Regions from separate parts of the Achromobacter sp. GW823-FHT04E03 genome, predicted to be linked through region 1. Evidence: riboswitches for the same ligand, from Rfam matches in the RefSeq annotation. Region 1 holds a riboswitch; the other holds the start of a gene.
What was found. Region 1 has a riboswitch for glycine ahead of AC1RHV_RS08380 (D-amino acid dehydrogenase). Riboswitches for the same ligand answer to the same signal wherever they lie in the genome.
Positions count from the first base shown of each region.

Region 2: linked by a shared signal. The riboswitch ahead of gcvT (glycine cleavage system aminomethyltransferase GcvT) and the one ahead of AC1RHV_RS08380 (D-amino acid dehydrogenase) in region 1 are both predicted to bind glycine.

Region 1 covers NZ_JBXAIJ010000001.1:1,783,967-1,787,364, reverse strand. Annotated here, with positions in the region: gene AC1RHV_RS08380 (D-amino acid dehydrogenase) at 1-1,165, opposite strand, end outside; glycine riboswitch at 1,210-1,301, opposite strand; glycine riboswitch at 1,303-1,394, opposite strand; gene ampC (class C beta-lactamase) at 1,523-2,683, shown strand; gene AC1RHV_RS08370 (3-hydroxybutyryl-CoA dehydrogenase) at 2,689-3,398, opposite strand, start outside.
Region 2 covers NZ_JBXAIJ010000002.1:1,287,897-1,291,294, reverse strand. Annotated here, with positions in the region: gene gcvP (aminomethyl-transferring glycine dehydrogenase) at 1-170, opposite strand, end outside; gene gcvH (glycine cleavage system protein GcvH) at 274-651, opposite strand; gene gcvT (glycine cleavage system aminomethyltransferase GcvT) at 750-1,850, opposite strand; glycine riboswitch at 1,937-2,059, opposite strand; glycine riboswitch at 2,095-2,190, opposite strand; gene AC1RHV_RS17265 (ZIP family metal transporter) at 2,245-3,138, opposite strand; gene AC1RHV_RS17260 (superoxide dismutase) at 3,169-3,398, opposite strand, start outside.

The sequences.
Region 1 (3,398 bases):
TCCAGCCCAGGTGCCCATGCCCCGTGTTGTAAAACACGCCGGGCCGCCTGCCTGGGCCCACGCGGGGCATCATGCTTGGAGTCATGGGGCGCAGCCCGCACCACGGCACCACGCGAGAGGTGCGGATGCCGGGGAAGTGCTTGCGGGTCCAGTCCACCAGGGGCTGCACGCGCTCCGCGCGGATGTCCATGTTGAAGCCATTGAACTCCGCCGTGCCGGCCACGCGGAAGCGGTCGCCCAGGCGGCTGGTGACGATCTTGGCGGCTTCGTCCAGCAGGCTGACGCGCGGCGCGGCCGCCTGGCTGGCGGCGTCGTCCAGATGCACGCTGATGGAGTAGCCCTTGACCGGGTAGATGTTGAGCGTGTCGCCCAGCTGCCTGGCGAACTGCCGGCTGACGGCGCCGGCGCAGACGACGATGGCGTCGGCCTCGTGCTGTTCGCGGCGCGTGCCGCCTTCGCGTACGACGTCGAGCACGTAGGGCGCGCCGTCCAGGCTGATGTTGCGGATGTCCGCGTCCTGCGCGAAGCGCACGCCGCGGCGTGCGCAGGCGCGGGCCAGGCCGCTGGTGAACTTGTGGATGTCGCCGGTGGCGTCCGAAGGCGTGTAGAAGCCGCCATGGCAGGCGGTTTGCAGCGTGGGCTCGATGCTGCGCGCTTCCTCGGGCGACACCGCGTAGCGCTCCAGCCCGCCTTCCTGCAGCAGGGCATTGGCGCGGCGCGCGGTCTCGAAGCTGGCGGCGTCGTGGTAGATGTGCAGGATGCCGCGGCGCTCCAGGTCGAAATCTATGCCTTCTTCTTCCGCCATGGCGTACAGATGCTGGCGCGCGGCGATGGCCAGCCGGGTGGTCTCGATCGTGTTGCGGCGGTAGTTGCGGATCTGTCCGATGAACTGCGCCAGCCAGGAGTACTTGTGCCAGCTGAAGCGGGGATTGAGCAGCAGCGGGGCGTTGTGGCGGCCGAGCCAGCGCAGGCCTTTCATGATGGTGGCGGTGCTGTTCCAGACCTCGGCGTTGCTGGCCGACAACTGGCCGCCGTTGGCGTAGGAGGTCTCCATGGCCGGATAGCGCTGGCGGTCATAGACAGTGACGTGATATCCCAGTTTGCTCAAGGCATAGGCGGACGTGACGCCGGTGATACCGGCGCCAATGATGGCGATGCGGGGCATGATGGCTCCAGATTGAGTGGCCGCGGCCACCCGGCCGCAGCACCCCATCTGTCTCTGTACCTGAGAGCTTCACCCGCGGCGCAGACGGCGGCGGGTTCCCCTTCGGTGGGCGCGCTTGGCGCCTCTCTCCAGATTGTCTAGACCGCGCAGTCCTGTTTGCCTGAGAGTTTCCGGGGCGGTTGCTCCGTCGGCGCCTGCCGCGGGGGCAGGTCTCTTCTGCGGGGTTTTGGATCGACGAGGCGAGAATAGCCAAATTCCCCTGGGATGAGACCAAGGGTTAGTACCAATAAGGCGTCGCATCGCGCTACGATGCATGCGCGCCGCCGTCGCGGCGCCACGGATCCGACACGACAGGGAATGACGAGAATGCGCTTGAACAGCATGCTGCGCACGGGATTGTTTGCGCTGATGGCCGCAGGCTGCGCGCTGGCGCAGGCCGGCCAGGCAGAGACGGACCGCAAGGTCGACGAGGCGGTCCAGGCCGTCATGCGCGAACACGGCATTGCGGGCATGTCGATCGCCGTGACCCGCAACGGGACACAGCATTTCTACAACTATGGCGTGGCGTCCAGGCAGACCGGCAGGCCTGCCGGCAGCGATACGCTGTACGAGATCGGCTCCATCAGCAAGACCTACACGGCAACCCTGGCAGCCTATGCACAGGTGCGCGGCCGCCTGGCCTTGAGCGACAGTCCGGCCAAGTACCTGCCGGAGCTCGCCGGCAGCGACTTCGCCAAGCTGAGCCTGATCAACCTGGGGACGCACACGACCGGCGGCTTCCCCTTGCAGGTGCCCGACGCGATCAAGAACCAGGCGCAGCTGATGGCCTATCTCAAGGCCTGGAAGCCCGAGCATGCCGCTGGCACGTATCGCACCTACGCCAACCCCAGTATCGGCATGCTGGGCATGGTGGCGGCCAAGAGCCTGAACCGGCCGTTCAAGGCGGCCATGGAGCGGGACCTGTTTCCCAAGCTGGGCCTGACCAGCACCTACATCGACGTGCCCGCCGCCAGGATGGCGGACTACGCGCAGGGCTACAACAAGCAGAATGCGCCCGTGCGCGTGAATCCGGGCGTGCTGGCCGACGAAGCCTACGGCGTGAAGACCAGCGCACGCGACCTGATCCGTTTCGTCGACGCGAACATGGGCTTGAACCTTGCGGATGCCGGACTGCGCGGCGCAATCGCGCAGACGCACGTCGGTTATTACCAGCTGGGCGACATGACCCAGGACCTGGCCTGGGAGCAATTGCGCTATCCGGCAACGCTGGACGCGCTGTTGACGGCCAATGCCGGCAACTACAACAGCCAGAGCCAGCCCGTGGCGGCGTTGAACCCGCCGCTGCCGCCGCAGGAGACCGTGTGGATCAACAAGACGGGTTCGACCAATGGCTTCGGCGGCTATGTGGCGTTCGTGCCGTCGAAGAAGCTGGGCATCGTGATACTGGCCAACCGGAATTATCCCAACGAGGCCAGGGTCCGGCTGGCGTACCGGATCCTGGGCGAACTGGAGCAATAGGCCCGCTATCGCGCGGGCGGCTGCCTCGCCGCGCCGTAGCGGGGCAGCAGGTCCATCACTTCCAGGCGCTTGCACAATTGCGCCAGCCGCTCCATCTTGTAGGCATTCACGTCCATGCCGGCGTAGTCATAGAAGCCCTGGCCGTCGCGCAGCCCGTTGCGCCCTTGTTCCATATTGCGGGCGATGACCGCAGGCGAGGCGAAGCGCGGATCGATGGCATCGGCGAGGTAGCGCGAGGCGTAGTAGAGGATGTCGCCGCCGCCCCAGTCGATGAACTCCAGCAGCCCCAGAACCGAAAAACGCAGGCCGAAGCCCAGGCGCACGGCCGTGTCGATGTCTTCGGCGCTGGCCACGCCTTCCTCCACCATGCGGGCCGCTTCGTTCATGGCCAGGGCCTGGATGCGGGGCACGATGTAGCCCGCGGCGGGGGCGCACTGCACGGGCTTCTTGCCCGCCAGGCGCAGCGCTGCCAGCAGCCCTTGCGTCGCGGCCTCGCTGGTCTGCGGGCCGCGGCTCACTTCCACCAGCGGTATCAGGTAGGCGGGGTTGAGCCAGTGCGCGTTCAGGAAGCGCTGCCGGTTTTGCACCAGTTCCGCCAGCTCGGTGACCAGAAAGGTGGACGTGGTGGACGCGATGATGCTGTCCGGCGCGCAGGCCGCTCCCAGCCATACAAAGGCATCGCGCTTGGCGTCCAGGCGTTCAGGCACGGCTTCGA
Region 2 (3,398 bases), on a different contig from region 1:
GCGGGCAGCGCCAGCGGGGCCTGGCTGCGGATCTTGGGCGGCACGACTTCTTCGATCAGGGCGTCCAGGCTGGCGCTGCCGATGACGGCAAGCATGGCGGCCTGGTCGGCGTCGGAAGGGCCGATGTGGCGGGGAATGAAGTCGGTGTGGGTGTCTAGGGCGCGCGACATGGAGAGGTCTCGGGATAGCGGGTGTCGTCGGAGGACGGACGGTATTGCATCTTGCGGAACAGGCGCGTGGCGGGTGCCCTGCGCCCGTTCCAGCCAGGCTGGCTTAGCCGTTGGCGACGGCTTCGTAGCCGGCGGCGTCGAGCAGCTTGTCGGCGTCGGCGGCGTTGACCGGCTTGATCTTGAAGATCCAGGCGGTGAAGGCCGATTCGTTGATCAGGTTGGGATTGTTTTCCAGCTCTTCGTTGAACGCGACGATCTCGCCGGCCACGGGAGCGTAGATGTCCGAAGCGGCCTTGACCGATTCGACCACGCCAGCGGTTTCACCGGCGTTCAGCTTGGCGCCGACCTTCACGTCGCCAACGAAGACCAGGTCGCCCAATTGATCCTGGGCGGTATCGGTGATGCCGACGACGAACACATCGCCTTCGGCTTTGACCCATTCATGGGACTCGGTGTACTTGCGATCGGTGGGCAGACTCATGGGAACTCCTGAGGGAATGCGGGTAGATGAATGGTGTTGCGCGCCTCGCGCGGGCGGCCGTCGCCCCAGGGGCCGGCGGCTCGCGCGAAGCTTCGAGTTTACGAGTGTTCGACCGCTTTGCCGTTACGCACGAACGGCAATTTGCAGGCCAGGGCGGGCACCCACTTACCGCGGATGTCGACCTCGACCGTGTCGCCCGCCTTGACGCCTTGAGGCAGACGGGCAAAGCCGATCGACACGCCCAGCGTAGGCGACATGGTGCCGCTGGTGAGTTCGCCCGTGCCTTCCTTGGTGCGCACGGCCATGTGCGCGCGCATCACGCCGCGCTCTTGCAGCTTCAGGCCGATGAAGGTGGCGGGGGTGGCGAATTGTTCCAGCGCGTCGCGGCCGATGAAGCGGCGCTCGGCGTTCTTCAGGGACACGGTCCAGGTCAGGCCGGCCTGGTCGGGCTGGGTCAGCTCGTCCATGTCCTGGCCGTACAGATTCATGCCGGCTTCCAGGCGCAGCGTGTCGCGCGCGCCCAGGCCGCAGGGACGCACGCCCTGGGCGACCAGGTCGCGCCACAGCTGCACGACTTCGGCGGCCGGCAGCACGATTTCAAAGCCGTCCTCGCCGGTGTAGCCGGTACGGGCCACCAGGGTGTCGTCGCCCACGCGGGCGGCCACGAAGGGGGTCAGCGGCTCGCTGGCGGCCTGCCAGGCCGGGCGCGCGGCCCAGACCTTGGCGCGGGCGTTGGGGCCTTGCACGGCCACCATGGCCAGATCGCGGCGCGGCGTGATGGCAACGTCGAACTGGCCAGCCTGCTTGACGCGCTGCATCCAGGCGACGTCCTTGTCGGCCGTGCCTGCGTTGACCACGACGCGCCATTCGTCGGCGGCGAAGAAATAGATGATCAGGTCGTCGATCACGCCGCCTTGCGGGTTCAGCATGCAGCTGTACAACGCCTTGCCGGGCACGGTCAGCTTGGACACGTCGTTGGCGACCAGGCGCTGCAGGAAGGCGAACGTGTCGGGACCGGCCACGTCGACGTTCAGCATGTGCGACACGTCGAACATGCCGGCGTCCTGGCGCACGGCGTGGTGCTCTTCCAGCTGCGAACCGTAGGCCAGCGGCATGTCCCAGCCGCCGAAGTCGACCATGCGGGCGCCAGAGGCGATGTGTTCTTCGGCCAGCGGGGTGCGTTTGAGGGTTGCGGACATGCGCGGAAACTCCGGGGCGGCAGTGTTGCCAGGGTTACGGAATGCCAGTGGTGCCAAGCGGGGTGCGCTTGTACAACGGCTGAATCTTCCGCCCCTCTGTCCTTTTGCCTGAGAGTTGCCCCGCATGGCGGGTTTGCACCTTCGGCGCCTGGGCTGCTCGCTATGTCCCTAGTTCAGGGCCGGCGCCAGGTCTCTCCAGAGTACTGTTTTGCCGCGTCCGCACGGTGAGAAAACCGGGACAGGGCAAGCATGGGCGGTATGGGTTACCTGAGCGATTCCGGGCGAATTGCGCCTTCGGCGGCGGCCGGACGTACAGGCCGCTCTCTCCCGCAACATGCGTGACAGCGGCGCAAGCATACAACGAAAGCCGCGGCCAGGGAATGCCCGCGGCGGCTCAGCCCAGCGCCGTGTCCAGCAGCATCATCAGCACGAAACCCAGCATCAGGCCGCAGGTCGCGTAGACCTCATGCCCCTTGCGGTGCGATTCGGGGATGATCTCGTGGCTGATCACGAACAGCATGGCGCCTGCGGCAAAACCCAGGCCCCAGGGCAGAAGCGGCTCGGACCAGCCGACCACTGCGGCGCCGAGCACCGCGCCCAGCGGCTCGACCAGCCCGGACAGCATGCCCAGCGCCACGGCGAAGGCGCGCTGATAGCCCGCCGCCAGCAGCGCCACCGCCACCACCAGCCCCTCGGGAATGTCCTGGATCGCAATGCCGGTGGCCAGCGCGGTGCCGCGCATGGCGTCGTTGCCCGCGTAGCCCACGCCTATGGCCAGGCCTTCCGGCAGGTTGTGCAGGGTGATGGCGAAGACGAACAGCCAGGTGCGGCGCAGGCGGTGCGCCTCGATGCCTTCCCGGCCCTTGATGAAATGTTCGTGCGGCAGGGTACGGTCCATGAGCAGCAGCACCGCCGCCCCCAGCAGTACGGCCGCGCCCACCGTCAAGCCGGCGCCCCAGGGGCCATAGCCCAGGTCGCGGCCCGCGGCGATGCCCGGCGCCACCAGCGAGAAGGCGCTGGCGGCCAGCATCACGCCGGCGCCGAAGCCGAACATGCTGTCCTGCATTTTCTGGGGGATGGTCCGGGCAAACAGGATGGGCAAAGTACCCAGGGCCGTAGCGCCCGCGGCCACCAGCCCGCCCAGGAGGGCATCGGCCACGTGCGGCGCGCGCACGTCCAGATAGGCCCACAACTGGTGCAGGCCCAGGCATGCCACCAATACGGCCAGGGTCCACACGCTGATGCTGGTGGCCGCCGGCCGCACGCGATGACGGCTGAAGGTATTCATGTGCCGCTGCCCTCCTTGCGAGAGATGCGCTCAGCGCTGGGCTGCCGCGTAGCGGCGCGCCACTTCAGGCCAATTCACGACATTGTAAAAGGCGCCGATGTACTCGGGCCTGCGGTTCTGGTACTTCAGGTAATAGGCGTGCTCCCACACGTCCAGCCCCAGAATGGGCGTGTTGCCGTGCATCAGCGGGCTGTCCTGGTTGGCGCTGCTTTCCACCGCAAGCTTGCCGGCCGGCGTGACCGAGAGCCAGGCCCAACCGC